3 regions of the Clostridium sp. genome follow, and region 3 is predicted to be linked to each of the others. Evidence: riboswitches for the same ligand, from Rfam matches in the RefSeq annotation. Region 3 holds a riboswitch; each other region holds the start of a gene.
What was found. Region 3 has a riboswitch for cobalamin ahead of cbiQ (cobalt ECF transporter T component CbiQ). Riboswitches for the same ligand answer to the same signal wherever they lie in the genome.

Region 1: it holds a riboswitch for cobalamin, as region 3 does, so the genes downstream of both, metE (5-methyltetrahydropteroyltriglutamate--homocysteine S-methyltransferase) here and cbiQ (cobalt ECF transporter T component CbiQ) in region 3, are expected to answer to the same signal.
Region 2: it holds a riboswitch for cobalamin, as region 3 does, so the genes downstream of both, LKE46_RS01445 (cobyric acid synthase) here and cbiQ (cobalt ECF transporter T component CbiQ) in region 3, are expected to answer to the same signal.

Annotation. Positions count from the first base shown of each region.
Region 1 covers NZ_JAKVOI010000001.1:115,381-126,596, forward strand. The annotation lists gene LKE46_RS00760 (FAD:protein FMN transferase) at 1-84, shown strand, start outside; gene LKE46_RS00765 (DUF1858 domain-containing protein) at 229-435, shown strand; gene LKE46_RS00770 (cation diffusion facilitator family transporter) at 469-1,386, opposite strand; gene nifJ (pyruvate:ferredoxin (flavodoxin) oxidoreductase) at 1,698-5,264, shown strand; gene LKE46_RS00780 (DUF3787 domain-containing protein) at 5,319-5,480, opposite strand; gene metE (5-methyltetrahydropteroyltriglutamate--homocysteine S-methyltransferase) at 5,539-7,887, opposite strand; cobalamin riboswitch at 7,919-8,104, opposite strand; gene uppS (polyprenyl diphosphate synthase) at 8,177-8,833, opposite strand; gene LKE46_RS00795 (ABC transporter permease) at 8,975-9,778, opposite strand; gene LKE46_RS00800 (ABC transporter ATP-binding protein) at 9,778-10,536, opposite strand; gene LKE46_RS00805 (2-hydroxyacyl-CoA dehydratase) at 10,774-11,216, shown strand, end outside.
Region 2 covers NZ_JAKVOI010000001.1:266,764-277,979, reverse strand. The annotation lists gene hemB (porphobilinogen synthase) at 1-654, opposite strand, end outside; gene cobA (uroporphyrinogen-III C-methyltransferase) at 656-2,128, opposite strand; gene hemC (hydroxymethylbilane synthase) at 2,134-3,006, opposite strand; gene LKE46_RS01460 (NAD(P)-dependent oxidoreductase) at 3,022-3,630, opposite strand; gene LKE46_RS01455 (pyridoxal phosphate-dependent aminotransferase) at 3,650-4,750, opposite strand; gene cbiB (adenosylcobinamide-phosphate synthase CbiB) at 4,756-5,736, opposite strand; gene LKE46_RS01445 (cobyric acid synthase) at 5,755-7,200, opposite strand; cobalamin riboswitch at 7,317-7,494, opposite strand; gene LKE46_RS01440 (energy-coupling factor ABC transporter ATP-binding protein) at 7,551-8,276, opposite strand; gene LKE46_RS01435 (energy-coupling factor transporter transmembrane component T family protein) at 8,291-9,091, opposite strand; gene LKE46_RS01430 (NUDIX domain-containing protein) at 9,229-9,783, opposite strand; gene LKE46_RS01425 (PLP-dependent aminotransferase family protein) at 9,795-11,216, opposite strand, start outside.
Region 3 covers NZ_JAKVOI010000001.1:1,765,912-1,777,127, forward strand. The annotation lists gene glpK (glycerol kinase GlpK) at 1-451, opposite strand, end outside; gene LKE46_RS08770 (glycerol-3-phosphate responsive antiterminator) at 487-1,047, opposite strand; gene LKE46_RS08775 (MIP/aquaporin family protein) at 1,142-1,846, opposite strand; gene LKE46_RS08780 (DNA topoisomerase IV subunit A) at 2,046-4,907, opposite strand; gene LKE46_RS08785 (DNA gyrase/topoisomerase IV subunit B) at 4,950-6,899, opposite strand; gene LKE46_RS08790 (energy-coupling factor ABC transporter substrate-binding protein) at 7,013-7,321, opposite strand; gene LKE46_RS08795 (energy-coupling factor ABC transporter permease) at 7,321-8,073, opposite strand; gene LKE46_RS08800 (energy-coupling factor ABC transporter ATP-binding protein) at 8,101-8,925, opposite strand; gene cbiQ (cobalt ECF transporter T component CbiQ) at 8,938-9,747, opposite strand; cobalamin riboswitch at 9,868-10,055, opposite strand; gene LKE46_RS08810 (methyl-accepting chemotaxis protein) at 10,096-11,216, opposite strand, start outside.

The DNA.
Region 1 (11,216 bases), 1.7 Mb from region 3:
ACCAAGGATAAAAAGATATATATAACGGATGGATTGAAAAATAATTTTAATATAGTGGACACAGAATATAAGTTGATGAATTAACATGTTTTTACCGATATTGTCTGATAATCCATTAGAAATATTTTATTTACGCTTGATATAGAATATATTTAGTATTACTATATAATATATATCAATAAATACATCAAGGATATATAATATTAGATGGAAATGAGGTTGTATATTATGGCTAGTAAAGTCACTAAAGATATGACTATTGGAGAAGTTCTCAGAATTAATCCTGCGTATGCAGAAACACTTATGAGTTTTGGAATGGGATGCATTGGCTGCCCTGCATCACTTGCAGAAACTATAGAAGAAGCTGCTATGGTACATGGAGTAGACGTTAATGGACTGGTTGAAGCGTTGAATTCGGAAACAGTTCAGCAATAAAAAAATAGATAAACTACTGTAACAGTAGTTTATCTATTTTTTTATTGTGTCTATACAGTTTAGGCGTTCCTTAAGATTACAGTTATTGCAGTCATTATCGCAGGATTCTATATGAATCATGGTTTCCGTATTTTTAAGTGACTTTGACAGTTTATTTTCTATTTTATCGCATATATCATGTGCAGCTTTGACATGCATGTCCTGAGGAAATACAAGATGAAGATCAATATATCTCCTATCACCTGATTTCCTGGTTCTCAATCTGTGGAACCCGCAGAAAACAGAATTATATCTAGATATTATATTTTTAATTGTAAGTATTTCATCATCAGACAATTTAACATCTACCAATGGATTAAAAGCAGATTTTAAAAGATTGAAAGCTTCTTTTAAAATAAATATGGAAACTGCTATAGCTATCAGGGGATCAAGAACTTCCAGTTTTGTAACCCATATTAATAAGAGACCAAGTGCAATTCCAAGGGAAGTGTATACATCGGTTTTCAAATGGAGGGCATCTGCCTTCAGCGCCATGGAATCTTCTTTTTCGGCAACTTTGTATAATTTCCTTGATACAAGGAAATTTATACCCGAAGATATGAACATAACTGTAAATCCAATGGCGGATTGATGAGTATTTACCGGATGAAATAATCTGTCTGCAGCTTCAAATATTATCCATATTGAGACAATTAAAATCAACATACCTTCAAAAACCCCGGATACATCTTCAAATTTACCATGTCCATAGGGATGTTCAATGTCTGCAGGTTTGGAAGATATTCTGACAGAAAAAAAAGATACTAAAGATGCCGTTAGATCTATAGTAGAATGAACAGCCTCGGAGATAATACTTACCGATCCGGTAATAGTACCTACTATTAATTTCATGATTATTAAACTGCTGTTGGACAATATAGAAAGACATGCAGCCATTGTTTTCTTATTCATAATAACATCTCCATATATGAAAAATCTATTCTAAAATTTATGAATTCAATTTATCAATTGATAAAGTATAATAACTAATATGATAACCCATTATGTACTATAAGTCAATAAAAAAGCATTATGATATGAATTATCAATTGAAAATAAAAATTAGTAAATGAAAGCGATAATAGCCACATACTATTTATAATATATTATTTAAAGATTTTGTGTGACATATATTTTTGATTATTATGTATTATATTTTCTCTATTTCAAATAATAAATAAAGATATTGTTATTTGATTTTATAAAGTAGGGAGTGATATATAATGACAAAAAAAATGAAAACCATGGATGGAAATGGGGCTGCGGCCTATGCATCCTATGCATTTACAGAAGTTGCCGCCATATACCCAATTACCCCGTCTACTCCTATGGCCGAAGCAGTGGATGAGTGGTCTTCACAGGGAAAAAGAAATATATTCGGAGATACAGTCAAAATCAGTGAAATGCAGTCAGAAGCAGGAGCTGCCGGGGCAGTACACGGTTCACTTTGTGCCGGAGCCCTTACTACTACATATACTGCATCACAGGGACTTCTTCTTATGATCCCTAATATGTATAAAATAGCAGGAGAACATCTGCCGGCTGTTTTTCATGTTAGTGCCCGTGCAGTTGCAACTCATGCACTTTCAATATTTGGGGATCATCAGGATGTTATGGCCTGCAGGCAGACCGGATTTGCGCTTTTGGCATCCTCAAATGTCCAGGAAGCCATGGATATGGGATTTGTAGCTCATTTAAGCGCTATAAAATCGAGAGTACCATTTCTTCACTTTTTCGACGGATTCAGAACTTCACATGAGTATCAGAAAATAGATGTTATCGACTATGATGATGTAAAAAAGCTTGTTGATTATGAGGCACTGAATGAGTTCAGAGGCAGGGCCTTGAATCCTGAACATCCAACTGTCAAGGGAACAGCCCAAAACCCGGACATATATTTTCAAGGGAGAGAAGTATCCAACAGATTCTATGAAAAAGTACCCGATATAGTAGATCAATATATGAAGGAAATAAACAATATAACGGGTAGAAACTATAAGCCTTTTGAGTACTATGGAGAAAAAAATGCAGAAAATATAATAGTAGCTATGGGATCTGTGTGCGATACAATCGAGGAAACAGTAGATTACCTTTCCGAAAAAGGAGAAAAGGTAGGTTGTATAAAGGTACATCTCTATAGACCGTTCTCAACTAAATACTTTATGGATGTGCTTCCGGATACAGTAAAGAAAATATCCGTTCTGGATAGAACGAAGGAACCTGGATCAATTGGAGAACCTCTGTATCTTGATGTATGCAAGTTATTCTACGAAATGAAAAACAGGCCTCAGATATTTGCAGGAAGATATGGACTGGGTTCAAAAGATACTACTCCTTCTCATATACTGTCCGTATTCAACAATATGAAATCAGAGAATCCCAAAAAGCATTTTACAATAGGTATAATAGATGATGTAACAAACATGTCCCTTGAGGAAGGGGAACATATTGAAACTACTCCTCAGGGTACTATAAGCTGTAAATTCTGGGGACTTGGTTCAGATGGAACTGTAGGTGCGAACAAATCAGCAGTAAAGATAATTGGAGACAACACGAATTTGTATGCTCAGGCTTACTTTTCCTATGACAGTAAAAAATCCGGAGGAACTACGGTATCACATTTGAGATTTGGTAAAAATCCTATAAAATCGCCATATCTTGTAACCAGTGCAGATTATGTTGCATGTCATAACAGATCATTCATATATAATTATGATATTTTAAAAGGTCTGAAAAAGGGTGGTACATTTCTCCTCAATTGCCACTGGAATGAGGATGAACTGGAAGATAAACTCCCAATTTCAATGAAAAAGTATATTGCAGAGAACAATATAGATTTTTATATAATAGATGGAGTGAAGATAGCCAGGGAAATAGGACTCGGAGGGAGAATAAACATGATAATGCAGGCTGCATTTTTCAAGCTCGCAAAAGTGATTCCAATAGATGAAGCCGTAACATACCTGAAGGATTCAATAGAAAAAACCTATGGCAGAAAAGGTGAAAAAATAGTTGAGATGAATAAAATGGCTGTAGACAGGGGACTGGATGCAGTTGTAAAAGTAAATGTACCTGAAAGCTGGAAAAATGCACAAGAAGGGTGGGAAGGTGATAATAGGAATGTAGATATACCTGAATTTGTAAGGAATATCCAGATACCTATGGCCAAAAATGAAGGGGATGACTTGCCAGTAAGTTCATTTTTGAATATGGAGGATGGTACCTATCCTGTTGGAACTACTGCCTATGAAAAGAGAGGAATAGCTGTGATGGTTCCTGAATGGCAGATGGATAAGTGCATACAGTGCAATCAATGTTCCTATGTTTGCCCGCATGCTACTATAAGATCATTTTTACTGAACGACGAGGAAGTAAAGAATGCTCCAGCTGCTTTCAAAAGCAAAAAGGCAGCTGGAAAGGGACTGGAAAATTTGAATTTCAAGATACAGGTAAGTCCTATGGACTGTACTGGATGTGGAAATTGTGCAGATGTATGTCCTGCACCAGGCAAGGCAATTGTCATGAAGCCATGGGAGGAACAAGTGGATGTGGAATCTCAGAACTGGGATTATGCATTGAGCCTGTCAAAAAAGGAAGATCTGATAAACAGAAATACCTTAAAGGGAAGCCAGTTTATAACACCGCTTCTTGAGTTCAACGGTGCATGTCCTGGTTGTGGAGAAACTCCATATATAAGACTTCTTACACAGCTGTTTGGTGAAAGAATGATGATTGCAAATGCAACAGGATGTTCTTCCATATGGGCGGCAAGTGCACCTTCAATAGCATATACAAAAAATAGTGAAGGGAAGGGACCTTCCTGGGGAAATTCACTATTTGAAGATAATGCCGAATATGGTTATGGAATGTTTCTTGCTGTAAAGTATATGAGAGAGAGAATAAGAAAACTTATGCTCAATTATATTGAAAGCTCAAGAGAAAGCAGCAAAGAAAATAATTTGGTTCAGTCATTCAATGAATGGATAAATACAATGGAAGACGGAAGCTTGTCTAAGGTATCCTCACAGAAAGTTGTGAAATCTATTCTGGATTTTAAAGATTACTCCGACAATGCTATATTAAAGGAAATACTTGCAAAAAAAGATTTTCTTGTTAAAAAGTCGCAGTGGATAATAGGAGGAGATGGATGGGCTTATGATATTGGATTTGGAGGAGTGGACCATGTCCTTGCTTCAGGAGATGATGTAAACCTGTTTGTAATGGATACTGAAGTTTATTCAAATACAGGAGGTCAATCCTCAAAGTCCACTCAGACAGGGGCAATAGCAAAATTTGCTGCAATGGGTAAAAACACGAAGAAAAAAGATCTTGGACTTATGGCAATGAGTTATGGATATGTGTATGTAGCCCAGATTGCACTTGGAGCCAATATGAATCATGCATTGAAGGCAATAAAGGAGGCTGAAAATTATAGGGGACCATCGCTTATAATAGCATATGCACCGTGTATAAATCATGGTATAAAGACAGGTATGGGAACAAGTATAGCCCAGGAGAAAAAGGCGGTAGATGCAGGATATTGGCATCTTTATAGATTTGACCCCCAGTTGAAGCTTGAAGGAAAGAATCCATTTGTTTTAGATTCAAAAGAACCGAAAACTTCTTTTAGAGATCATATAGAAGGTGAGATAAGGTATTCTTCACTTAGAAAAGTACTGCCGCAAAAAGCTGATCAGTTGTATGCAATGGCTGAGAAAAATGCAAAAGACAGGTACGATATATATAAAAAATTATCGGAAATAGATTATCAGGATCAGGTTAAAAGATAGAAAAAACAGTTCCAGAATCCGTATTTAGATTCTGGAACTGTTTTTTTTACACTTTTACTTTTCGTTTTCGTCTACCCAGTCTTTTGCATTGGACGCATTAAATTCGTCTCCGATAGGTACATTTGATACAGGCTTTGCTTTTTTCATGTTTGCCCAGGCAGCAGTTTCATGATTTTCAATAGGTATTTTTTTATTGGATTTTCTGTTATCTAACATTTATATCACCTCTATAAATATTATTTTCAAAAATCCTGAATATATGAGTAAAATATAATTAAAGTTTTTCTCTGACTGATTTTGCGGCAGCTACCATGTTTATCAAACTTTTTTCAGCTTCATCATTACCTCTTGTTTTTAAGCCGCAGTCAGGATTAATCCAAAGTTTGTCAGGAGCAATTTTAGTGAGCATTATATTTATTGAGTTCTCAAGTTCTTCCTTCGAAGGTACTCTTGGAGAGTGTATATCATATATTCCAGGCCCTACTTGAGATTTGAAATTATTATTTTTTAGAAAATCAAGTATTGAGAAATCTGAACGAGCAGCTTCTATGGAATATACATCTGCATCCATATCTTTGATTTCATTTATTATATTTGAAAATTCACTGTAACACATATGTGTGTGGATCTGTGTTTCACTTTTAACTTTTGAGTTAGTTAAATGGAAAGCAGGTATCGCCCAATCCATATATTTTTTATGAATATCCTCGGACTTTAAAGGAAGTTTCTCCCTTAATGCAGGTTCATCAATCTGTATTACCTTTATACCGGCAGCTTCAAGATCCAGCACTTCTTCTCCAATTGCAAGTCCTATTTGATATGCTATCTGTTTTAATTCCAGGTCTTCTCTTGGAAAGGACCAATTTAAAATTGTAACAGGTCCTGTTAACATTCCTTTAACAGGTTTGTCTGTTTTGCTCTGAGCAAATTTTATCCATCTGACTGTCATAGGAGATGTACGCTGTATATCACCGTAGATTATAGGTGGTTTTACTGCTCTTGTTCCATAGGATTGTACCCATCCATTCTGTGTAAATAAAAAGCCATCAAGTAATCTGCCGAAGTATTCAACCATGTCTGCTCTTTCATATTCACCGTGAACCAATACGTCCAGTCCTATATTTTCTTGAAGTTTAATTACAGCTTCAATTTTTTCCTTGATTTCATTTTCATACTTTTCCTGTGTAATAGTATTTTCCCTTAAATCCTTTCTCAACTTTTTAATTTCATGAGTTTGTGGGAAGGAACCTATAGTGGTTGTAGGAAGTAGCGGTAATTTAAGAATATTGTTCTGTATTTCCCTTCTATGTTCGAGATTATCCTTTCTTACAAAATCCTCCGGCTTTAAGTTTTTGATTCTCTGTCTGATTTTTTCATTATGGCACAGAGGATTAGTTTCTTTTCTTTTCAATATTTCCTGATTTTTTATATAGATATTTTCGTGTTCATAGTTGCTGCAATCGAGTAGATTTTTTAACTCCGAGAGTTCAGTCAATTTTTCATCTGCAAAGGCCAGACTTTCTATATATTCTGACAAGTTTACGAGGTTGTCCAAGGTTCCCTTTGCAGTATCAAGATTTTTTATATTTTTGTCATTCAGGTTGCCTTCTTGAGTAACTGTATAAGGTACATGAAGAAGGGAACAGGAAGTACTTATATAAATTTTATCAGAATTCACATATCTGCTTATACGCTTAATTATATTGATACTTTTATTATAGTCATTTCTCCATACATTTTTTCCATTGACAATGCCTGCCAATAAAATTTTATCCTTCGGAAAGCCGTACTTTTCTATAAGCTCCAAATTTTCCTTACCTTCAATAAGATCCAGACCTATACCGTCGAATTTGAGATTTCCCAAATCCTTGTATATATCTCTTATATCACCAAAATAGGTCTGTAAAAATACATCGAATTTATAATCTTTATTTAAAATTTTATTGTATACATTTTTAAATAAATTTATATCATTTTCTGTCAGATCGGTTACTAAAATTGGTTCATCAATTTGCAGACAATCGATATTTTGCTCTTGAAATCTGTCCAATATATCTATATATACATCTGCAAGCTTATCGAGAAGTTCTCCAAATTTTTTATCGGTTTTTAAATATGAAAGTTTAAGGAAAGTAAAAATACCTATTATTACTGGTTTGGTTTCAATACCGATGTTTTTTGCCTCTCTATAGAGATCAAAAGGTTTTGTATCGTTTAGTTTAAAATTGATATCATCATCTATTTCAGGTACGATATAGTGATAATTTGTATTGAACCATTTTTTCATGGGTAGTGCTTTTACATCCTTGGAGTCGCTCTGATAACCTCTTGCCATTGAGAAATATGTATCAAGGGGTGAAAGTTCCAGTTCCAGATATCTTTTTGGTATGATATTCAAGAGATATGCCATATCAAGCATATTGTCATAATAAGAAAAGTCATTTGATGGAATAATATCTATTCCACTTTCTTTTTGCTTGGTCCAGTATTGCTTACGCAGCTGGCTGGCAGTAGAAAATAGCTCATTGGAATCTGTATTTCCTTTGAAATATGATTCTACTGCAAATTTTAATTCACGGTTAACACCTAGCCTGGGGTAACCTACAACGGTTGATTTTTTCATCGATTTTCCTCCTTATCTTCAATCCCAAAGATTCAGTTTCACATAAAAGGCAGGTCTCCTGGCTTAACTTCATCCTACTTGTTTCCCTTCCCGTCCAATAGACAGTGGTTTAGAAACTTTCGTCCAAATTACAGTAGTGGGTGCTGCTCAAGATTATAACTTGATTCCCTATTATCTTTTACAAATGAGTAAAAGCACCTTCTATGTTAAAGAATTCTTTTCAATTTAAAGTCATGAAGTAAATTATAGCATAAAACCACTTTATTATAAAGTGGTTTTTAGTCGTATTCTAGCCGCCTAAGGTTGTATCCTGAGTAGCATACCACTTTAATGCATCTGTAAGATTTGATGGTTTAAAATCCGGCCAGTAGGTATCAACTACGTAAAAATCGGAATAAACTGACTGTACAGGAAGGAATCCGCTCAAGCGTCTTCTGCTTCCCCAACGTATTATAAGATCTATTCTTGATATATCACAGGAATTTAAATTATCTATAATAGAAGATCTATTTTTTGAGCCTGCGTTATTTGAATTGACTAAATTACTTAAGTCCCAGTCCCATCCGTAATTCACAAGGAAATTAACTTTAATACCTCCGGTGCCTAAATTCGTTCTGTTATTGACATAAGGGCGTAGTTCATCCGGAAACATAGGTGAATTTGAATTACCGACAACTAAAAGTGAAGCATTTTCTTTGGATAATATGTCTACTGCAGCGATACAGGCTTCGGTAAAGGCTTCCGTCTGTATTTTTGGCCTCTTGGTGTTGTCTACAGTGAAACCATAATAGGTAATTTCATGAATGCCCAATTTTTTGCACAGCCTGAATAATTCAACTCCAGGCTTTAATCCGCATTCATAGCCCTTTTCTTTACTCATGCCGTTTTTTACTGCCCAGCGCCTATTTCCATCTGGAATTATTCCTATATGATTTGGAATTTTCATAAAATAAATACCTCTTTAAACAAATTTAAACATACAGCTATTGTTAAATTATTGCCACATGAAAAATTATTATTCAACTAATGCATATTAAAAATGTAAAAGAGGATGTTTCAAAACCAGGACATCCTCTTTTGAATGCTATCAATGCAAAAGTCTTTTCTTAACTTTTTTTTCAGCAGCTTCCACAAGTTTGTACATGATATAAGCTAACACGGACAATATTATTATACTCAGCATTACCGTATCTAATTGTGATATTTGTCCTCCAAATATTATGAGAAAACCAAGGCCTTCCTTTGCTACAAGGAATTCGCCCATAATTACTCCTACCCAGGAAAGTCCCACATTTATTTTCAGTGTAGATATCAGCGCAGGAATTGAGGCGGGCATTACAAGATGCATCAAAATCTGAAACTTTGAGGCACCAAAGGTTTTTAACAATCTTATTTTGTCCCTGTCAACTTCTTTAAAGGCATTTAGTACATTCAGTATAGTCACTACTATGGAAATAAGTACGGCTACCATGATAATAGCCGATATTCCGTTGCCTACCCAGAATATTATTATCGGTGCCAGGGCTATTTTAGGAAGTGCATTCAGTACAACAAGGTATGGATCAAGTACTTCGGATACGAAGTCAGACAGCCACAGAAGTACTGCAATTAAAGCACCAAGGATTGTACTTATCAGGAATCCAAGTATGGTTTCGATACAGGTTATACCTATATGTTCAAACATGGAACCTTCCATATATAGTTTTATCAGGTTTTTCCACATTCTAGAGGGGGTACTTGTCAGAAAGGGATCTATCCATTTCAAGTCACCGGCTATTTCCCATAGAGCAAAGAAACATATTAAAATCAAAGTTCTACATATAAGTATTTTCCTTTTCTTAGTGCGTATACTTTTTATATACAGCTGATGTTCTTTCAAATTGTCTATCATCATATATTCAACTCCTTCCAAATTTTGTTGAAGTATATTCTGAATTCAGGATCTTCTCTGCATTTTAAAGGAGAGGTATAAGATTGATCAAAGGTTATATCAAATATCTTTTTTACTCTGGCAGGTCTGTTAGAAAGTACCAGAATTCTATTTGACATGGAAATTGCCTCGGCAATATCATGAGTTACCATTATAACTGTTTTACCTTCCTTTTTTAGTATTTTAAATATCTCATCGCTTATATTGAGTCTTGTCTGATAATCAAGTGCTGAAAAAGGCTCGTCAAGGAGAAGAACTTCAGGGCTTAGAGCCAGGGTTCTTATTAGAGCCACTTTCTGCCTCATTCCGCCGGATAGCTCTTCGGGATAGTAGTTTACGAAGTCTATAAGGCCATAGTTCTTTAGTAGTGAAGTTATCTTATTCTTATATAAATCGATGGACTTATGTTGTATTTTTATACCTAATGTTATGTTGTCCCAGACAGTTGACCACTCAAAGAGCTGGTCCCTTTGAAACATATATCCCATTTTAGCAGAAGCGGAAGTTATCTTTTCATTGTCTATATATATATTTCCATAGGAAGGTTTTATGAGACCTGCAATTATATTTAAAAGAGTAGTTTTACCACAGCCGGAAGGTCCAACTATACTTAAAAATTCACCTTCCTTTACGGAAAGGCATATATCCTTCAAAGCTTCTGTAGAACCTTTTGGTGAATGGTAGTTCATATATATATCTTTTACTGTTAATTTATCCAAAATATCATCTCCCAGCCAGAGTTTGGTTGTTTATTTCAATTAATATGTTGTAAACCATGATTTATTATATGAAAATCCGAAATGTATTGTGATTGATGATTTTGGTGCTGTAAATATTGGGCAATTATGATTAGTGTCTTGAATTATGATCTATTTCATGTTAGAATTGCGTGATAACTCACATATGATATAATGTAATTGACAATAAAAAACTATTATTTTAAAAGGTGATTATGTATGAAAAATTTATTTCACGTGGGTCTTGATGTAGGTTCGACTACTGTAAAAATAGTTGTATCAGATATTAAAGACAGTATTGTTTACAATAAATATCAAAGGCACTTTTCCGATATAAAAAGTACTATATCCAGGGTTATTAGAGATGCCTATGAAAAGCTGAAAGATTCAGATATCACCATAATGGTTACGGGATCAGGAGGATTATCAGTATCCAAGTGGCTCAATATACCTTTTATACAGGAAGTAGTAGCTTGTACGAATACTATAGAAAAATTTATTCCACAAACCGATGTGGCCATAGAGCTTGGTGGAGAGGATGCAAAGATAACATTCTTTGAAGATGGAGTGGATCAGAGAATGAATGGTTCCTGTGCAGGTGGGACAGGTGCTTTCATAGATCAGATGGCTTCACTTCTCCAGACAGATGCAGAAGGATTGAA
Region 2 (11,216 bases), 1.5 Mb from region 3:
CTGATATCCTCTCCTGTTTCCGAACTTAGGGGCGGAATCTGCCGCATCTCTGAATGGCCCATAGAAGGCAGAACAGTATTTTGCACTGTAGGCCATTATTGATACATCCTTATATCCATTTTCATCCAGAGCCTTTCTTATCTCCTGTACCCTGCCGTCCATCATATCTGAAGGAGCTACCATGTCAGCTCCTGCTTCTGCATGGGAAAGAGCTGTCTTCGCTATATACTTTATTGTTTCATCATTATCCACCTCGTGATTGTGTACTATTCCGCAGTGACCATGATCCGTATATTCGCACATGCATACATCCGTGATTATGAAGAGTTCGGAATCCAGCTCCCTCAATTTTCTTATTGCCCTCTGTATTATTCCATCCTTATCATAGGCTGAAGATCCTACTTCATCCTTGTGGTCCGGAATTCCAAAGAGTATTACACTTTTCACCCCTGCACTATGCATATCAGATACTATCTCATCCAGTCTGTCTATGGAATAGTGATAGTTGTTGTAAAGTGACGGTATCTCCTTCTTTACATTTTCACCTTCAACAACAAATATGGGGTATATGAAGTCATTTTTATCAAGTACTGTTTCCCTTACCATATCTCTTATAACAGCATTTTTTCTCAGCCTTCTATGTCTTCTAAACATTTCACATTCTCCTCTTTTCTCTCAGCTTTTTTATAATTCCATCTTCAGTGTAGGTCTCTGACATCGTATATTTTAGATTGTTTTTCTTAAGTTCCTTTCCCGTTATGGGGCCTATGGCTATAATATACTTCTCCCTTATGGCTTCAATACCTACAAGCTCCATCATATTTCTTACGGTAGTGGGGCTTGTAAATACAACCGTATCCACATCATCAAAACAGTGAGGATCATTGAGATCTCCACAGAGCGTTTCATAAACAGAACATTCATCGACAGCGCATCCATATTTTTTGAGCACCTGTGATAAATATGGTCTTGAATTTTTGGAACGGGGCAGAAAGATTCTGTTTCCCGGACTTATAAAATTTTTTAATTTGTCATATAATCTCTCTGCTACAAATTTTTCGGCAACTATTTCAGGTATGATTCCCCTTCTTCTTATTTCTCTTTCCGTAGCAGGCCCGATGGCGGCAAATACAGCTTTTATATTCCTTACATCATAATTTTTTCTCAAAAGCAGTTCAAAAAAACTGTTTACTCCATTTACACTTGTAAATACTATATAATCATAGAGAGGCAGTCTGTCTATATATTCAACCATGTTGTCATTTGTGGATTTTATTCTAATGGAATGTATCTCGGTAACCTGTGCGCCAAGATCCATGAGTTTGCCTTTCATTTCCCCGGACTGCGATTTTGATCTTGTAATACATATATTCCTGCCGAAAAGCGGTTTTTCCTCGTACCAGCTGAATGTACTGCTGAATTTCACCACTTCTCCAACTACAAAAATGCAGGGTGAATGAAGTTCTGCCTCCAAGGCATCATGATATACTTCTTTTAGATTGGAAATTACCTTTCTCTGCCTGGCTGTAGTGCCTTCCATTACAACCGCACAGACAGTGTTTTCATTCATTCCATTCTCAATCAATCTATTTGCTATTTCGCCGAGGCTGGAAAATGCCATCATAAATACAAGTGTCCCCCCCACAGCCGCTGCAGCCCTCCAGTCTATATGAAGATTCTCAGCGGCCTTCCCCGTAAATACATGAAAACTCTGTGCCACATTTCTATGTGTGACAGGTATGCCTGCATAATTCAATACGGATATAAAAGAAGTTATCCCCGGTATGACTTCAAAATCAATTTTTTCTCTGGAAAGAGCCAGTACTTCTTCCCCTCCTCTTCCAAATATGTAGGGATCACCGCCTTTGATTCGTCCAACTATATATCCTTCCTCTGCAAACTTTACAAGCATTTCATTTATTTCTTCCTGTTTCCTGTAATGACAGCCCGGTTCTTTTCCACAGTAGTATATCCGGCAGTCTTCATTTAAATAGTTCAATACACCTGCTCCTGCAAGCCTGTCATACATGACCAGATTGCACTCCTTCAACTTTTTTACTGCTTTCAAAGTCAGAAGCTCCTCGTTTCCTGGACCTGCCCCTATTATATACACCTTGCCTTTTTTCACTTTTATCACTCCCCCAGCATATTCAATGCAAGTTTCCTTCCAAGTTCCATATAATCTGATTTGCTGCCGCTTATATGACTCTTTAAAACTCTATCCTCAATCTCATACATTCCTATGATGTCCATGCATTTGCCTTCAATTCTTGCATAAGCTCCTATGGCAGAGTGACAGTCTCCATTCAGAGTTCTCATAAAGCTTCTCTCCGCTTCAACACATATTCTTGTTTCCCTGTCATCTATTTTTCTGAAGACATACGCATCACTGTATTCTCTTTTTATCTCAACTCCCAGTGCACCCTGGCCTATGGCTGGAACAATATCCTCTACACTAAAATAATCCGTTATAATATCATCAAGTCCAAGCCTTTTAACTCCGGCAGATGCAAGAATTATACCCTGAAGATTTTCTTCCTTCATCTTTTTTATTCTCGTCTGCACATTTCCTCTTATTGGAACTATACATAAATCCCCTCTAAGCTTTTTAATCTGTTCCGACCTTCTCATGCTGCTGGTACCAATTTTGGAACCCGGTCTTAAATCTTCAAAATGGGCTCCTGAATTTGACACAAAAACATCCCTTACATCTTCCCTTTCGCAGACCGCCGCCATTTCAAACTCATGGGACACGTCAAAGGGCACATCCTTCATGCTGTGAACTGCAGCATCTGACCTTCCTTCAAGAAGTGCCCTCTCTATCTCCTTTATAAAAAGGCCCTTCCCACCTATCTTATTCAATACAATGTCAAGTCTCCTGTCACCTGTAGTTTCCATGAGAACTTTCCTGCCCGAGGCACCGCATTTTTCCATGAGAAGCCTTATTACTATATCCGCCTGCATCTGTGCAAGCCTGCTTTTTCTAGTTGCAATCCTGTATTTCAAAATATCATCACTCCGTTAATTTTTGTAAAACATGTCTATTATAATGCGTGCTTTGTTCTTTCTGTAGAAAAAATAGAAATCCTCCGAGCATATGAAGCTCATTATCTTCCTTCTCTCAACACCATCGGGAAGGCTGTTTCTAACGCCTGATGCAAAATCTACAAAATCATCATACCTGGAAATATTCTTTTTCATGATATCAGCTATAAAAACAGATGTGAGAGGGGATATACCTTCAGTATTTACTCCAAAGTATATATTTTGGGTATTTCTCTGGCAGGGCATAATGCAATTCCCCATAGGCGGATTTGAGACATCTATATACAATTTGAATAAATCTTCACAATCCCGTCTTATAGCTGAATTCAATTTAGAATCATCTGTAGCAATTACTACAATATGTCTATCGTATATATATTTCTTATCATATTCTCCACATATTATATTCAGTTTCAAACTGCTGCCGAACTTCTTGAAATAATCTGAAAAAGCCGGTGCTACAACCATAACATTGCATTTACCTCGTATAAAAGTTTTCAGCTTTATAGCTGCAGCCCTTCCTCCACCTACTATAAGCACATTAATTTTTTCGGACAGAAGCGTAACGAACTGTTTTTCAATCAACTCAACTGCACTCCCTCATTTATAAATTCTCTATTATGTGAAGCATCTTTTCATTTTTATGCCTGTCTTTTATGGCAAGTCTTATGTAGTTTTCACCCAGTCCCCTGTAATTTTCGCATTTCCTTATGACAGCACCTTCTTTTAGACACATCTCATATACACAAGCTGAATTTACACCACTGGATAATCTGCACAGTACAAAATTTGAAAATGTATCATATACTTTTTCAATTATACCTGCCCTCTCAAGATTCTCTTTCATGAATTTTCTTTCCGAAGCTATCCATTCAAGTGATCTGCCAATATACTCACTGTCTCTAAGTACATACTTTGCTGCAATTTCCGCAAAACAGTTTATATTCCATGGATTCTGGCCTTTTTCAATATCAATCACCAAATTACTGTCTGAGGAAATACCGTAACCAAACCTTACACCAGGAAGTGCAAAAAACTTTGTAAGCGCCCTGACTATGAGAATACATCTGTATTTTCCAGTTTCATTTAAAAAGCTGTACCGTGAATCACCTGCAAACTCAATAAAAGCCTCATCTATAATTATAGTCTTTCCATTTTTTTCACAATACTCCACTATACTGTAAAATCTTTTCTTGTCTATGATCTGCCCATTAGGATTGTTTGGATTTCCTATTATGAGAGAATCAACATTTCTAATCTTCTTTTTAATGTCCTCATAGTCAAAATTCATATCCGGCTTCAGTCTTGAATAAACTATATTACAATTCCATTTCAATGCACTCTTTTCGTATTCTATAAAAGAAGGTACTACTATACAAACACTTTTAAAATGACCAAGGGCAAGATCCAGTATTTCCGAAGCCCCGTTTCCAGGAACTATACTTATTCTGTCCCGTAAATTTTCCCCGACAGTTCCACACCCGCACTTGCTGAAACAGGAATCATAGCTTTCAAGATAATCTTTTATATTTTCCTTCAATTTTCTATACTTTATATCTGGATATACATCTGCAAGTTTCACAGCTTCCTCTATATTTTCTTTGAAGCTCGCAGGTACACCCAAAGGATTTATATTGGAGCTGAAATCAAGTAATTTCCTTCCTTTGAAAATCCCCTCCGTGTATATATCCCCACCATGTTCCAAATCCATTACCCAACACATCCCATCAAAATTGTATAGATTGCAGCAGCAATCAGGACAGCACCCATTTCGGAAAAATACATGAGCCTTATGACACCCTTTATGTGATCGGCATTGAGCTCTCTCCTCTTATCCCCAATACGGGGCTTGTAAAATACTTCTCCAAAATATACATTTGTACCTCCCAGCTGTACTCCCATGACTCCGGCAGCTGCAGCTTCAGGATATGCACAATTCGGGCTTTTGTGGTTTTTCCTGTCACGCAGCATTATTTTAAAGGTATCCAAAATGTTCCCTCCAACAAGCGGGGACATGATGCACATTAAAAAGCCTGTAAGTCTTGCAGGTATCAAATTAAAAAAGTCATCCACCTTTGCAGGGAAAAATCCTATGTATCTATAATTTTCATTCATATAGCCCAGCATGGAATCCATTGTGTTCACAGCTTTATACGCCATGGAAAGGGGCGAACCAAAAATAATGCCGTAAAAAAGCGGTGCAACTACTCCATCCGATGTATTTTCAGCTACGGTTTCAACAGCCGCCCTCGTCACCTGTCCTTCATCCAGATTTTTTGTATCCCTTCCGACTATGCCGGACAATTTTTTTCGCGCATCTTCTATACCTGAATATTTAAGGGAAGTATACACCTTGCTTGCCTCTTTATCAAGACATCTTGCAGAAAGGCAGGTACACAGGAAAAGTATATTTATGAGATTGAAGAGAATAACATTGTTCCTAAAAATAAAGAGAATTACAAAAGGTAAGAGAAAACTTGACGATACTAGAACAAGCACTATAAACCCGCCAAAATATTTCATACCTCTGTTTGTAATGCACTTTGCTCTTGCCCTGTTCTCAAGAAAGCCTATGAGCTTTCCCATAAATACTACAGGATGGGGAAACCACAGTGGATCACCTATTATCCAATCCAGGATTACAGCAATAACAACATCTATAAAATTGAACTGTATCAAAGACAACTCCATAAAATACTCCTCCAACTGTCAAATTCCCATAATATCATATACGGCTTTTATATCCATGTTTTTTCTGACTATGTCCGCAAGTCTGTCAAGCTGGCTGTTTCTATAATCTCTGTAATCCAATGATTTTTTTGGAGAGATCCCCTTCTTTTCCCGTATCCTATTCAGTATGTACTGCCTGAAATCCGCCGAATCAAATACTCCATGAATATATGTACCCATTACGTTTCCTGTTTGACTTACAGCTCCGTCATTTTTATTTTCCATCCTGAACAACGGCCTTGTATTGTCTCCATATTTGCAGACTCCCATGTGTATTTCATATCCATATACATGAATATCTCCTCTTCTGGCATCAACCCTGGTGGTTACCTTTTTTCCCTCGAGTATAGTATCTATATCCAGGAGTTCCATCCCTCTTGTTTCTCCTGCACTGCTTTCAACACCATATGGGTCTTTTACTGAATTTCCCAGCATCTGGTATCCTCCGCAGATTCCAATTACAATTCCTCTTTTGCTGTAATCCTTTATGGAATGCTCAAGACCTGATTCTCTCAATTTTATCAAGTCGTCTATTGTATTTTTACTTCCCGGCACAATAAGTATATCCGGATTTCCGAATTCACCTGGTGATGAAATAAATCTTACAGATACGTCATCTTCATTCTTGAAGGCATCCATATCAGTAAAATTGGATATATGCGGAAGTTTCACAACTGCTATATCTATTGCTGCCGTATTATATTTATTGAAGGAAATGGCACTGTCCTCATCCTCCAGATTCAAATTGAAGTATGGGACTACTCCCACACATGGTATTTTTATTATATCCTGAAGCATGTCAATTCCGGGTCTTAGTATGTCTACATCACCCCTGAACTTGTTTATTACAGTAGCCTTTACTCTGGACCTTTCATTTTCTTTTAAAAGCAGCATGGTACCTGCAAGGGATGCAAATACTCCACCTCTGTCTATGTCACCTGTGAGAATTACAGATGCATCTGCGATTTCAGCCATTCCCATATTTACAATATCCCGTTCCCTCAGATTTATCTCTGCAGGGCTTCCCGCTCCTTCCATGACAATTATGTCAAACTTCTTCTCAATATCTGAAAATTGAGATTCAAGCATATCCCTGAAATTCAATTTCATGTCCTGATACTCTACCGCTGTTGCGTTGCAGTATACCTCCCCATTCACAACTATCTGGCTCTTTTTGTCTGAAGTGGGCTTCAAAAGTATGGGATTCATATACGCTTCCGGTTCCAGTCCACATGCATAGGCCTGCAGTACCTGTGCCCTTCCCATTTCCCTCCCGTCAAGAGTTATATAGGAATTCAGTGACATATTCTGCGATTTGAACGGGCATACACTAAAGCCGTCCTGCTTGAATATTCTGCAGAGAGCCGTAACAATTATACTCTTTCCTACCGATGATCCCGTTCCCTGAATCATGATCTTGGCCATAACAATCCTCCTAAAAACAAAATAAGAACAGCAAACTTTAAAATCAGTTTCTGCTCCTATTATAAAGATGAGATACATCCGCACAATATTATAAAGAACTCTCCCTCCGAAAGTTTGCTTGAAATAAATATCAGGCAGGTCTCCTGACTTATGAATCATACACATCCTCAGCCTTCCTCAATTAAAAGTGGCATAATAAGGACTTGTCATCAATTACAGTAGCGGGGGCTGCTGCGGAATCCAACCGCATTCCCTTTTCACCTTGAACAAGGCACCTGAAATCATTCATATTCTTTTTTATAAGACGAGTATATTACAACATCTGTATCATGTCAACATATCCAAAATTTTTACTTTATATTATTTTCCATAAGAAACCTGTCGTCATTTATCACACTTTCATATGTATCATCTCTTACTATCTTGTGGTCCTCGGAAAATACAACGGCCCTTTTGAAAACTCCATCTATGTATTCAAAATCATGTGTGGAACATATTATAGTTTTTCCCGCCTGGTTCAGTTCCATAAAAAGTTCTCTCAAGAATCTCTTTCCTTTGGGATCTATACCGTTCATCGGTTCATCAAGGGTCAGTACATCAGGATTGAGTGCAAGAACGGAAGCTATTGCAGCCCTCTTCTTTTCCCCACCGCTTAAATTGTAGGGCTGTCTGTGTTTAAGTCCGGCTATGTTCATGAGCTCAAGACAGTCTTCAACCCTTTCCTTGACTTTCACTTCATCCATGCCCATCTGCCTCGGCCCGAAGGCAACTTCTTCGTAGACTGTAGGACAGAAGAGCTGGGCATCTGAATTCTGGAACACGAATCCTATTTTTTTGTGAAACGTTCTGGAATACCTGCCGTTTTCCATCTGCTTTTTGGATATGTTTACATTGTCAAAATAGTAGCTGCCGCTGTCTGGAAATATTATGCCATTCAACAGCTTCAAAAATGTGGACTTTCCACTCCCATTGGCTCCTATGAGGGCCACAGATTCGCCTTCCTGGATATTTATGTTTGCATCTTTGATTACTTCCCTGTCTCCATACCTAAAACATACATTTTTAATTTCTATCATAATAAGCTGCTCCTTTATCTCATGTAAAAATACAATATCATAATCAACATACTTCCCGCACAGTAAAGAAAGTCTGAAAAGGTAAATTTGAATTTTGAAAAGCAAATGTATTCTCCTGTAAAGCCCCTGCATTCCATGGCAGAATACATTTCAGCCCCCATCTCATTTGACTTTAAAAACAGTCCTCCCATTATTCCACTTACAACTGAATACTTGCTGTTGTTTTTCCCTATTGATTTGAGCTTGAGAGAATAGAACATGTCCAGTGCAAATTGGCCCAGTATGTAGATGTATTTCAAGGTTATATCAAATACAAGAATAAATATGTCCGGTATAAAAAATACCTTAAGTGACCTTGTGACATGACTCCATTTTGTAGTGCGGGAAAAAATGTTTACAATCATTATTGTCCCAAATATCTTGAATATGAGCATAATGCTGTTTAGCATATTTCCCATCAACATCGAGGGTATAAGCATTATGAAAGTAAACAGAGGCATTATAAGACTCAAAGCAAATATACTTTTTATTTCCTCTGCATCCAGAAAACTCAGCAGCAGCAGAAAATATATGTCTACTGCCGCAATATATAGTGGGTTTCGTGAAAGCGACAGAAATATTATATTTAAAAACATAAGCACAAGTTTTGCTGCCGGATTTATCCTGTACATAAATCCGGTTTTCAACTTATCTCTTCTCTTTATCAGCGAAAGCACCTTTAAAATGGAAAATATACTTTTATCTATAAATCCGTCAGAGTCATTTTCGGCCGCATAGTTGTCCTTCTTAACAAGCCAGTCTTTCAAATGCAACACCTTCCATCCAGAATTTTATTATTTACTTTTTGTCTGAGAACAATGTAACCAATACAATTATTACCACTATGATTCCACAGGCACTTATTATACTGCACATTATAATTAAACCCTTTATCATTGACCTGTCCATCTGTCTAGTCTCTTTTAAGTCCGCAGAATACATACCAGCATCCCAGTCCAATTGCCAATCCTTTTTTCTGCTGCTCCAGTACAAAATCCGATATCCTGTCTTTTTCAACCAGTATTACTTCTATATCTTCAGTTTCCTCCAGTTCCTGTTTTGGTTTTATATTTTCAGGCAGCTTTTCATCTATATCCACATTTACCAGCCTTACCGTATCCGAAAGGAGGGCTGCATTTGAGTACAGCATTGGACTTATTGATTTTACTTCTCCCGTATAGCCGGTTTCTTCCTTCAATTCTCTAAGGGCATTTTTTTCTATATCCTCATCTTCCATAAGTCCTGCCGGGAATCCAATTACATAATTGTCTATAACCGGCCTGTACTGCTTTATAAGTATATATCTGCCAGATGGAACCAGCCTTGCCACCATTACTACGGTATTTACAAAATTGGTCCTCTCTACACTTTCCCACTTGAATCTTTCCTCGTTTTTCCCCCTGTAGGTTATCTCATTCAAGGATATCCAGTTTCCCTTATACAGCATCTTCTTGCCTAATATTCTCACAAATATTCCTCCTAAATAGATTTTATTTTTTTGACCTCTTCTCCTATTATCCTGAATCCTCTTTCTATATCCTCATCACTAGTTCTCGAAAATCCAAGTCTGAATGTATTCTTGCCTTCGTCATCAACATAGAACAGATCTCCCGGAGTAAATATTACCTGACGTCTGCAGCACCTTTCCAGGAGCTGCCGCGAGTCCACATTTTCAATTTTCAAAAATATATGCAGTCCTCCCTCTCCATATATTTTATCATAAGGAATATATTTTTTTGCAAGTCTTATAGCCAATTCATATTTGTCCTTATAAAATTTTCGTGCTTTTTTGATATACTTTTCAAAATTTCCCTCTTTAAGATAATCGTAGAATACAGCCTGATCCAGAAAAGAGGTGTGTATGTTCCTGCTTCTTTTTGCACTTTCAAGATATCCTACAAGTTCCCTGTCTGCAAGTATCCATCCTATCCTCAATCCCGGAAAAAGTATTTTCGAAAAACTACCTATATAAATTACACTATTTCCACTTCCGCCCAGTGCGGCAATCGGCGATACATGGTCACTCAAATATCTCAATTCCTCATTGAAGCCATCCTCAATTATGGGAACATCATATTTTTTGAAAATATTATATAACTTTGCCCTCTTATCCGGAGGCATGACTATTCCCGTAGGATTATGATAAGAAGGTATTAAATAAGCCATCTTGAATTTATCACTCCCGAGATTTTTTTCCAGATTGTCAAGGTCTGCTCCATCCTTGTTCATTTTTATGCCCGTTATATTTAATTTATGCAATTTCATAATCTTTATAGCTGTATTGTGTGTCGGATTTTCACATAATATACTGTCACCTTCCTCTGCAAGACATGACAGTACAATGTCAAATCCCTCCGTAAATCCATTTGTCACCAGTATGTCTTTTTGGGACACGTCTATGCCTTTATTCTCCATGTACTTCAAAAGATATTCAATAAGCGGTCTGTATCCCTGTGCATACCCGTAGTTCAATATCCTTCCACCTTCCCTTGATATGCAGTTCAGAAATGACTTTTTGAAATTGTCCACATCAAATAATCTGTCATCGGGGGCTATGCTTTTAAATGATATCATACCCTTTTCCCATTTTATCTCGCTCTTGATTATATCCAGTTCTTCCGACTTTCTGGCATAGCTGTTTATGCGTTTTTCCCAGTCCACATTCCATCTGCCCTGAAAATTTACTTTTACATCGGCTACAAAGGCTCCCCTGCCCTTTTTCATGTATATTAGTCCTTCATCCTTCAGAAAATCATAGGCGCAAATAACTGTATTCCTGCTGACCTTCAGCCTTGAGGACATTTCCCTTGTGGATGGGAGTTTTTCGCCTGAAGCCACCATCCCTCTAAGTATCATATTCTTTATATAATTCTTTATCTGTATGTAAACAGGACTTTTATC
Region 3 (11,216 bases):
TTGCCGTAGGAATATTGTCAAGTATCCATTTTATCTTTGTAGCTGAAAAATATGCATCCAGTACAAGTCCCGTCTTTTCTTTTATAATTTTATCCAGCCCTTTTGCCTTCAGCTCGTCGCAGAAATCAGAGGTTCTCCTGCACTGCCATACTATTGCATTGTAGATGGGCAGACCTGTTCTCCTGTCCCATACTATGGTGGTCTCTCTCTGGTTTGTTATTCCAATGGCCTCTATATCCTCTGCATTTATATTGGCCTTTAGAAGCGCCTCCGTTGCAACCCCGAATTGTGTGGCCCATATTTCCATTGGATCATGTTCCACCCATCCTGCTTCCGGATATATCTGCTTGAATTCCTTTTGTGAAGTGCTTACAGGTAATCCACTTTTGTTGAACAGTATGCACCTGGAGCTTGTGGTTCCCTGGTCCAGTGCCATTATATACTTTGCCATTCTACTTCCTCCTCAATATATCTTAATAAGTTTTTTCATAGATTCCACAATTTGCTGTCCGTTGTGGACACTGCCACAGCTCCTGCCGACAGTGATTCCATAACATCTTTTTTGTCTGTTATGAGCCCGCCTGCAATTATCGGGACTCTGATTTCCTTTTCAAGCACGCTTATTATTTTGCTTGCCACACCGGGCATTACCTCAACTGCGGTAGGATTTGTTTCATGTATGCTCTTTATTCCTGTTTTAAGCGACAGTGAATCTATTGCGAACATTCTCTGTATGGTATGCAAATCGAGCTGGTTTGCATATTTTATATTTGAAGCCCTGGTGCTTATTATACCGTCTGTTTTTACAGATTCTTTTATAAATCTGACAGCTGCCTGATCACCTCTGAGTCCCTCTATCATGTCCAAATGAATAAACACCAGTTTCCCACTTTTCTTGAGTCTGCTGCATATATCTTTTATGCTCAGTATGTCACCATATAACACAAATACTATGCCTGCACCGCTCTGAATCGATTTTTCCAGATCGGCATCATTTCTTAAAGCTGCTATAACCGGATTTTCTATCAGTACTTCCTTGAGTTTAATCATCAATATATACCTCTTTCAAATTAATTTGTTCACACTGTAAATACTATATATAACAATAACATTACAGCTGCAATTAATTCAAGAAACAAATCTAGAATACCGCTGTAAACAGAAAAGCTCCTGCCAGGCCTCCAATTATCGGTCCGACAACAGGCACCCAGGCATATGACCAGTCCGAATCGCCCTTACCTGCAATAGGCAGAATGGCATGTGCAATTCTCGGTGCCAGGTCCCTTGCAGGATTAATTGCATATCCGGTTGGTCCTCCCAGCGAAAGCCCAAGTGACCATATCAGAAGAGAAACAAAGAATACTCCAAATCCCGGTGCAGCTTTCTGAATTCCTATTCCGAGAATTCCAAATACAAGAGTTGCCGTTCCGAGAAATTCAGTTAAAAAATTCAGCGGTAATTTTCTTATAGCCGGTGCAGTACAGAATATACCGAGCTTGGCCGCCTTGTCTTCCGTCACTTCCCAGTGCGGCAGATATGTAAGCCATACAAGTGCCGCCCCGGCTATTCCTCCAAGCATCTGTGCACATATATAACCCGGTACCTGTGATACAGGAAATTTTCCTATTGCCGCAAGTGCCAGTGTAAGTGCAGGATTAAAATGCGCCCCACTGACATTTCCAAATATGAAAGCAGGTATTCCAACTGCAAATGCCCATCCGGTAGTTATAACCATCCAGCCTGCATTCTGTCCCTTGCTTTTTACAAGAGTGCAGTTTGCACACACCCCGTCTCCAAGATATACTAAAATCATCGTTCCAACAAATTCTGCTGCCAATTTTGTCATCATTTCTACCCCTACTCTTCCTATATGCTTTTAACCGATTACATAGCACATAAAATAATTTTTTCGCGAAAAGAAGCCGTCATTAATAAAGCTACTTTGCATAGCTTTATTAATGACGGCTCTCACACTCTCTGCCCTTTACTATATTTTATATTATAGTATATAGACCATACTATTTCAATAGTACCCGGTAAAATTCTCATGACTTTTTGATAGATACACTCTTTATTTTATCGTCTATATTATCAATTGCCTTTCCCTTTCCTCCTCTGTTCTGCAGCTTTATATCTGTCAGGGGTATCGTAGAATTCATACCTTTTGAATAGTTTATATCAAAGTAAAGCCTGCTGCTTTTTTTCAAGACATTTGAATAGATTACCCTGTCACTTTCCTCCAGTTTTATGCCAAGTGAGCCCGATGCAATTCTGCCGGAAGCATTCACGTCACTGCCCGAAAATTTTATTGACATGCCATTTCCCGTAAACATGATTATTTCTGAATCTTCATCCTCCGAATACACTATATCCGTTAAAATGTCATCCCTGCTCTTAAATTTATAGGCAGCCGCCCTGAGTCCCACATCTTCAAAGCGTTTCAGTTCCGTCTTTTTCACCATTCCATTCCGGGTAAAAAAGTATATATATCCGGTGTTGAAATTGTCAACGGAAAGCAGCTTCAATATGTCGGACCTATGGTGAATTTCAAAAAGATCTTCTATGTGTATGCCCTTTTCAATATTCTGCAGCATGATCGAGGGCATTGAAAACACATCCCCATTTTTTCCAAATACAAGCAGGGTACATGATGAGTTTGTATTCACACCAAAAGTCCTCCTGCTGTTGGAAGCTGATTTCAGCATTCCATCTTTGTCTATTGAGATATAGAAATCTTCATGATGCCGGCTATCTACAAAATCCACCTTTAAAATTCTATCTTTCGGGGGAAGGTGAAACATACTTGTACTCACTATATTTCTGTCCTCCGGGTCGATCTTAAGTTCAGGTATGGTAAAATCAAGTCCCAGCTTCGTAATTATACTCAAAAATGTTTTGCCTCTTTTTTCGGAAACCAGTCCGGCACTTAAAAGTTTTTCACCTTTCCTGAGTTTTATGGCCGAGAGTTTCGTATAGGCGGTCCTGAAGCCATTTACTGCAGTTTTCTTTATACCTCCAGTGTCGGTAAACAGTATGAAATTGTTCCCGTAATCCTCATTTTTCAGGCTTACTACAGAAACTATGCTTTCACGTGAAGTGTCCAGCCCCTTTATGACACTGTCAAGCTTCTCGCCTTTCTCCTTCCACTTGAACTCAGGTATATCGATTCCCTTCAGCTGGTACATGTTTCCTTGGTCCGTAAAAAACATTACTGTGTCCCCGGTGCTGGAGTTTAGAAGAAATCTATTGCAGTCACCTTCCCTATAATCTATTTCATCCACATTTTTGCTGGAACGATTATAGCTCTTATTCGATATTCTCTTTATAAAGCATTCCTTTGACATGGTAATTACAATGTCTTCTTCTATTATGATTTCATCAATCTGGATTTTTGCACTGCTGTCATCCTCCAGAATGGAAGTTCTCCTGTCATCCCCGTATTTATCCCTTATTTTTCTCAATTCACCTTTTATAACCTTGAACTGCTCACTTTCACTGGACAATATGAGTTCCAGTTTATCTATGTAACCGTACAGTTTCTTATGCTCTTTTTCAAATTCAACTATCTCAAGCCCGGTAAGTCTGTAGAGCATAAGTTCCAGTATTGCCTCCGCCTGGATCTTCGTAAAGCCGAACTTGTGTGCAAGATTATTTGAGGCATCTTTTCGTGAATTTGAACTTCTTATTGTCTTTATGATCTCATCCATTATTCCAATGGCCTTTATGAAGCCCTCCACTATGTGGAACCTCTTTTTGGCTTCGGAGAGTTTCTTTTGGGTCCTTCGTACAAGCAACTCCCTCTGGTACTTTATAAAGTACTCAAGTATGCTTTTCAGGGAAAGTACAACCGGTTTTCCCTCTGCAAGTGCCACCATATTGAAGGAAACGCTGCACTGGAGATCCGTCTTCTTAAAAAGGTATTTCAATATTTTTTCGGCACCCTCATGATCCATTGACTTTTTGAATTCAATTACGGCTCTTATACCGCTCCTGTCAGACTCATCTCTTATATCATAGATGCAGTCGAGAGTTTTGGAATGTTTTTTGTCTGCAGTCATTTCTGAAATTGTCTGAAGAAGTCTCGCCTTGCTTCTCCTGTACGGAAATTCCGTTATCACTATTGCAAGTCTTCCATTTTCCAACTTTTCTATAGAAGTCTTCGCCCTCAGGGTGACCTTTCCCTCTCCCGTACTGTAGGCGGATTTCAGTGACTCCCTGCCTATTATTATCCCTCCTGTGGGAAGATCCGGTCCCTTGACGTACTTCATAAGTCCATCCGTATCAAGATTCGGTTCATCTATAAGTGCTACTGCAGCATCTATTACCTCCCGCAGATTGTGGGGCGGTACATTGGTTGCGAGCCCTACTGCTATTCCAAAAGCACCATTTACAAGCAAATTGGGATATCCTACCGGAAGTACTTCAGGCTCCTTTTCAGACCCCGAGTAATTGTCTATCATATCCACTACATCATCTTCCATATGGCTCACCATCTCCACTGCAATTGGAGTGAGCCTGGCTTCCGTATAACGCATGGCGGCAGCATTGTCTCCGTCCTGGCTTCCCCAGTTTCCGTGGCCGTCTATAAGAGGCATTCTCGTAGTAAATTTCTGGGCAAGTATCACCATTGCATCGTATACGGAGGAATCACCGTGGGGATGGTATTTACCGAGTATGTCCCCCACTATTCTGGCAGATTTGTAATATGGCCTGTCTGGAAAAGCTTTCAGCATATAGGCTCCGTATATTATTCTCCTGTGGACCGGCTTCAGACCGTCCCTCACATCCGGCAGAGCCCTGTCCTTTGCCACCTCCACTGCGTATGGAAGATAGTTGTCCGGCATAGCTTCCTCTATTGAAATCCTCACTATATTCTTGTCCTTTGGTATTATTGTCTTTCTCGCCAAGTCAAACCGTCCTTTCTTTTTCAGCATGCAATTATGGATTGTTTAAAACTGCGCATACTTGTACATGTACTTTTTCCTCGGTGCCACAACATCTCCCATGAGTAGGGAAACCATTTTTTCCGCTTTTGCCGCATCATCTATGGTTATCTGCTGGAGTGTCCTTGTCTCCGGATTCAAGGTAGTTTCCCAGAGCTGATCAGGATTCATCTCTCCAAGTCCCTTATATCTCTGTATAAGCGCACCTCTCCCGACTTCCACCTTTGCTTTTGAGAGCTGCCTTTCACTGTAAGCATACCTTACAATCTGTTTTTTTCTGTTCTCCCTGTATACTTTATAAAGAGGCGGAAGTGCTATATACAGGTGCCCGTTTGAAATAAGCTGCCTCATGTATCTGTATATGTAAGTCATCCAGAGAGTCCGGATATGATATCCGTCCACGTCTGCATCGCTCAGTATTATTATCTTTCCATATTTCAGATCCTTTTCCTCATAATTTTCAAGTATGCCCGTGCCTATGGCTGCATTGAATATTTTAAGTTCCTCACTTCCAATTACATTTTCCAGGTTCTGCTTCTCAGTATTCATTATCTTTCCCTTTGATGGCATTATTGTCTGGAATCGCCTGTCTCTTGCCTGTTTTGCAGATCCACCGGCAGAATCGCCTTCCACTACTATGAATTCACAATTTGAAGCATCCTTCAACGTGCATACTGCAATTTTTCCTGCAAGGGGTGCCGCCCCTTTTCCTATTTTCTTTTTCTCCGCATCATTTATTTTCTTTATTTTTTCCCTTCTGGCCGCCGACTGAAGGGCATTGCCTATTATGGCAGAAGCAGTCTCCTTGTTGTCCTCTATCCATTCCGAAAGCTTCGTATAGGAGAGATCATTCATAAAGGTGTATGCCTCGGTATTCCCAAGTTTTGTCTTTGTCTGCCCTTCAAATATGGGATTACTTATCCTCACCTTGATTATGGCTGTCATTCCCTCTCTCAGATCATCACCTTCAAAATTTTCATTCTTGTACAGGTCCAGCTTTCTGCCACAGTCTTTGAACGCCCTTGTCATTCCTGTTTTGAACCCGCTTTCATGGGTCCCGGCCTCCCTGGTTGGAATATTGTTTACATAGCTTGCTATATTGTATGCAGTTGAATCCGTAAACTGTATGCAGACTTCCCCGTGAACATTTATTCCATTTATCTGTCTCTCACCTTCAAACAATATTGGATCCCTGTGAATGGGTGTCTTGCTTTCATTCAAATACTCCATAAAATCAAGGAGCCCGCGGCTGGAGTGATATTTTCTTTCCACCGGTTCACCGGATCTGCTGTCTACGAGCTTCAAGGTTATTCCTTTATTCTGGAATGCAAGCTCTCTCAATCTCTCATCTATTACATCCAGTTTGAAGTCAACTGTTGAAAACACCCTGTCATCCGGCATGAATGTAACCTTGGTTCCGGTAGAATCCGAAGTCCCTACTACCTGGAGGCCTGTTACGGATGTCCCGGGCATATTTTTCTTGAGTGACCTGTCATAGGCATACTCGAATCGCTGCCTGTATACGTGTCCATTTTGCCTTACCTCCACCTCCAGCCATCTTGAAAGGGCATTTACAACAGCTGCCCCTACTCCGTGAAGGCCTCCTGATGTCTTATATACACTGTTGTTGAATTTGCCTCCAGTATGAAGTTCTGTAAACACCATCTCAACACCTGTCTTTTTCTTTACAGGATGAACTCCCGTAGGAATTCCCCTGCCGTTGTCTTCTACAGTTACACTGCCATCTTCATTTAAAACAACTACTGCATAGCTTCCGAAACCGTTTGAAATTTCATCTATAGAATTATCCAGTATTTCCCATATGCAGTGATGGAGTCCCTTGCTCCCTGTAGAGCCTATGTACATTCCCGGCCTTACCCTGATTGGTTCAAGTTTTTCAAGGGAAGTAAGAGAATTGACATCATAGACTTCACTATCCGGGTTTATATGATCCATATTTTTACCTCCAAAGATTATTCATTATATAATTTCAGCTATTAAAAAAACCTCCTAATTTAATTATAGAAGGTTCAAAATTATTATATATATATAATTCAAATTATGCAAATCTATTTGATAGTTTTATTTCTCTCTACAAATCTTCCAAGGAAAAAGAAAAGAACACCTACTCCAATACCTGTCTGCACACAGAATAGAAGACTTTCAATTTCTCCGGGGAGCTCTCCTCCAATCAACTTTTCCATGACCGGTGTAGCCCAGGGTTTATATTCACTTCCCTTGATCTGTGAAACCACCTTGCTTCCCGCATCGTCAGAACCTCCGAATTCGGCACCTTTCAGGGTGAATAAAGGTACAACGGCAATAACCAGGGCAATGAGCAATAAAATTATAATCTTTTTTTTCGTCTTTCTATTCATCAGTTTTCTCCTTTCTTCAAAAATCCAATACCTGTCAGTTCGGATTTTGCGTAGGTTTCAAGGCACATGACTATAACAACACTTAAAATACCTTCAATGATGGCCAGCGGAACCTGTGTAGGAGCAAATACTGCAAGAAATTTGGCTGTAGATGCCGGTACGCCGCCGTTTGAAGACGGATATGCAAGTGCAAGCTGTATACTTGTCACACAATAAGTAAACAGATCACCGATCGATGCTGCCAGAAAAATACCCACATGTTTGTTTACCTTCAGCTTCTGACACAGTTTATAGATCGCATAGGACACCAGCGGACCTGCAATGGCCATTGAAAATGTATTGGCGCCCAAAGTAGTCAGTCCACCGTGTGCAAGCATAATTGCCTGAAAAATTAATACAATAATACCTAAGATTGATACTACGGTCGGTCCGAACAAAATTGCACCAAGTCCTGTACCTGTCATGTGTGAACAGCTTCCAGTCACAGAAGGTATCTTCAAAGATGAAACTATAAAAATAAATGCACCTACCATGGCAAAAATAGTGATGGTTTTACGATTTTGGGACAATGTTTTTTTAATAGACAGGTAACCTGCCACCAGGAAGGGAATACATACTGCGCCCCATATGATACAATATTTCGGCGGAAGATATCCCTCCATGATATGCATTGCATTTGCCACCGGAACTATTCCAAGAAACAATGCAAGAACTGCTGAAATTGTAACAGCTTTTTTTTCTTTAAGATTCATTTTATTTTCCTCCTTGTTGTCCTCAATTTATTTCAGAATTTTTTTTAATTCCTGTATATTTTTAGGATAACTTTTCATATTCTCCAGTAGATGTTTTTCTGCAAGCAATTCGCAGACTTCCAGCATGGTGGGCTGCTTCAGATTTGCCTGTTTTAAAGCTTCCATATTGTTGAAAATTTCCAGCGGCGTTCCATCTGCAATGATCCTTCCTTTGAAAAATACAAGTATCCTTTCAGCCCACCTATATGCAAAATCCACATCATGTGTGGAAATCAGGATTGTCTTGCCCTCCGACGCAAGTTTTGCCAGGACTTCCTCCAGCATCATTGCATTTAGAGGGTCCAGTGCTGCAGTGGGTTCATCAAATATAACAATTTCCGATTTCATGGCTATGATGTCTGCAATGGTAACACGCTTCTTTTCACCACCGCTCAAGTAGTGCGGCGGACGATTCTTCAAATCTGTAATGTTCATGTATTCCAATGCTTCTTCAACCCGTTTCCTCACTTCTTCTTTTGGAAGTTTTAAATTCATGGGACCGAACCCAACCTCTGCCATAACTGTAGATGCTATAATTTGATTGTCTGCATCCTGAAATACAATTCCAATATTTTTTCGAAGCTCCTTTAAATTTTTTCTATTGATAACCGTACCACGATAAATGATTTTCCCCTGTTCTGCCGTAATAACTCCGTTGACATTCAAGAAAAATGTTGATTTACCAGATCCATTTGAGCCAATCACGGCAATTTTTTCGCCTTCATATATATCCACATCTATTCCGTTTAATGCATGATCCCCATTTCCGTAAGTATAGTGTAAATTTTCAACCTTCAATATTATCTTTTTCATAGCTGCCCCCTCCTATTGTGTAAAAGTCCATAGTAAAATCAAGAAAATTATGAATAATACTGCCGGGGCAATATGTCCTGCTGCCAGTTCTTTTTCTTCCCTCCAAAATACAAGTTCTCCATCATAACATCTGGCTTCCATGGCATCATAATAAGCTGCAGCCTTTTTCAGGGAAATGATCAGCATGTTGCTTACAATACTTCCGAAAGTATGGCAGGAAGTTTTGAAATCACAGAAGCCCTGACGTGACTCAGCAGAATTTCTCATTTTAGTATAAGCATCCATCAAGATGAAAATATATCGATAGATTATATCCATCAATTCTACAATGAGCTTTGGTACATGGACTTTTCTAAGTACATATATAATCTCGGAAGATGGGCTGGACAGCGTCATCATCTGCACGGCACTCACGGCTGCAAAAACCTTCAGAATTAAAAAAAGCACTTCCCTAAGTTTTTGCCGGGACGTAAATACATAAAAGAAACCAAGATGCATATTATATTGTCCAATGGGCTGCCTTGAAAAATCAACGGCAATTGTAAAAGTCCCAAGTATAATGAATGCTATTGGAATAGCCAGTATCGACAAATATTCACGTGCTGGAAGTCCTCCCTTTACAATTGTCAGGTAAGCCATTGCAACAATAATTGAAATAGATACCAATGGGTTGTCCAAACCAATACACAGGATCAATGTTGCAATGGAAAAGAATACTTTGAAAGTAGAATTCCAATTATTTATTCCGGAATTATAGGCATATAAATCAATTGAAAAACCTTCCCCATGATGATGCCCGCACTTGCAATAATTTTTTCCCAATTCACTCCTCCTTTAATTATGCTAAAATTAAAAATCCCTCTCAACTCAATAGTCAAGAGGGTAAAAAAAGTCACGGCAATATAAAAATATCCCAGACATCCCCCTATACATCGTAGAGTTGATCGTACACCATTACAGGCAGGTATTCTGACTCAAGCATCATTGCCCTTATAACCTTCCCGGTTTCCCAGTGGCATATTTATAAAGGCTCATCTTTTACAGCGGCGGGACCGTGCAGGACTTTCACCTGACTTCCCTTTTAATCCAAAGCAATTTGCAACTTTGTCACCTGTAACGTATATTAACTTTTAGCATTGTTGTTTAGTCAAATATATCAAATATTCATCATTATGTCAATTCTGCTGCATGTTTTTCAAGTTTGAATTTGTCAATTATTTTATTCAGTTTTTCTGCCATTTCAGCCTGTTCCTGTGCCGCAGTATATATCTGTTCTATATTTTCAGAAGCATTATTTGTGCTCTCTTTGATAATATCCGTGTTGCTTGACGACTTTTCAAGAAGTTCGGCCATGTTTTGTGATGCACGGCTTATCTGATCCATAGTTGCACTCAGCTCCTCCGACATGGCAGCTATCTTTTCCGATGAAGAACTTACAACATCTGAATCTCTATAGTATTCACCGCTCATATTTTCAAAATTTTTGAACTGGGGACCTATTTGATCTTTCATGAATTTCAATATTTCACTGCTGTTGTCACAAATATTCCTGAAGGCGAACCCAACCTTTGATATGGTGTCCTCAATTTTTGTCACAGCTTCAGAAGACTGTTCTGCCAGTTTCCGTACTTCTTCTGAAACTACCGCAAACCCCTTTCCATGCTCGCCTGCCCTGGCTGCTTCAATTGCCGCATTAAGCGCAAGAAGATTTGTCTGTTCTGCAATGGATGCTATTGTATCAGCCATTGTTTTTATATCACCGACAATCTTTCCATCCTCGATGGCCTTCAATATGCTTTCTTCTTTTTGTCTGTACATGTTTCCTATTTTGTTCACGGCTTCGTTTATATTACTTTTGAACTTAATTGCCCTGTCCTTTGAATCAATGGATGTCCTGCTTCCTTCCTCCGCACTTTTAGCCAATTCATCAGCACTTGAATTGACTTCCTGTACAGAAGCACTTATCTCTTCCGAAGAAGAACTGTTTTCCTGAAGTCCATCTATTATGTTATTTGTCGAATCAATTATGTTTCTAAATTTAAGTGCTATATCTTCCACAAGAGATGACAGTCTGCTGCTTGTATCTCCCATATTTTTTGCATCTTTCCTGATTGTTCCTATAAGCTCCCTGATGTTTTTCTGGGCACTTTCAAGAGCGTTAATAGCCTGTCCAAATTCATCATTTCTTTCCAGCTTGTAGTCATGAGAAAAATCATATTTAGATAAATTTGTTGCAAAATCCACTACTTTCAACAAATGAATTCCTATATCCTTTGCAGTAAATATTCCTA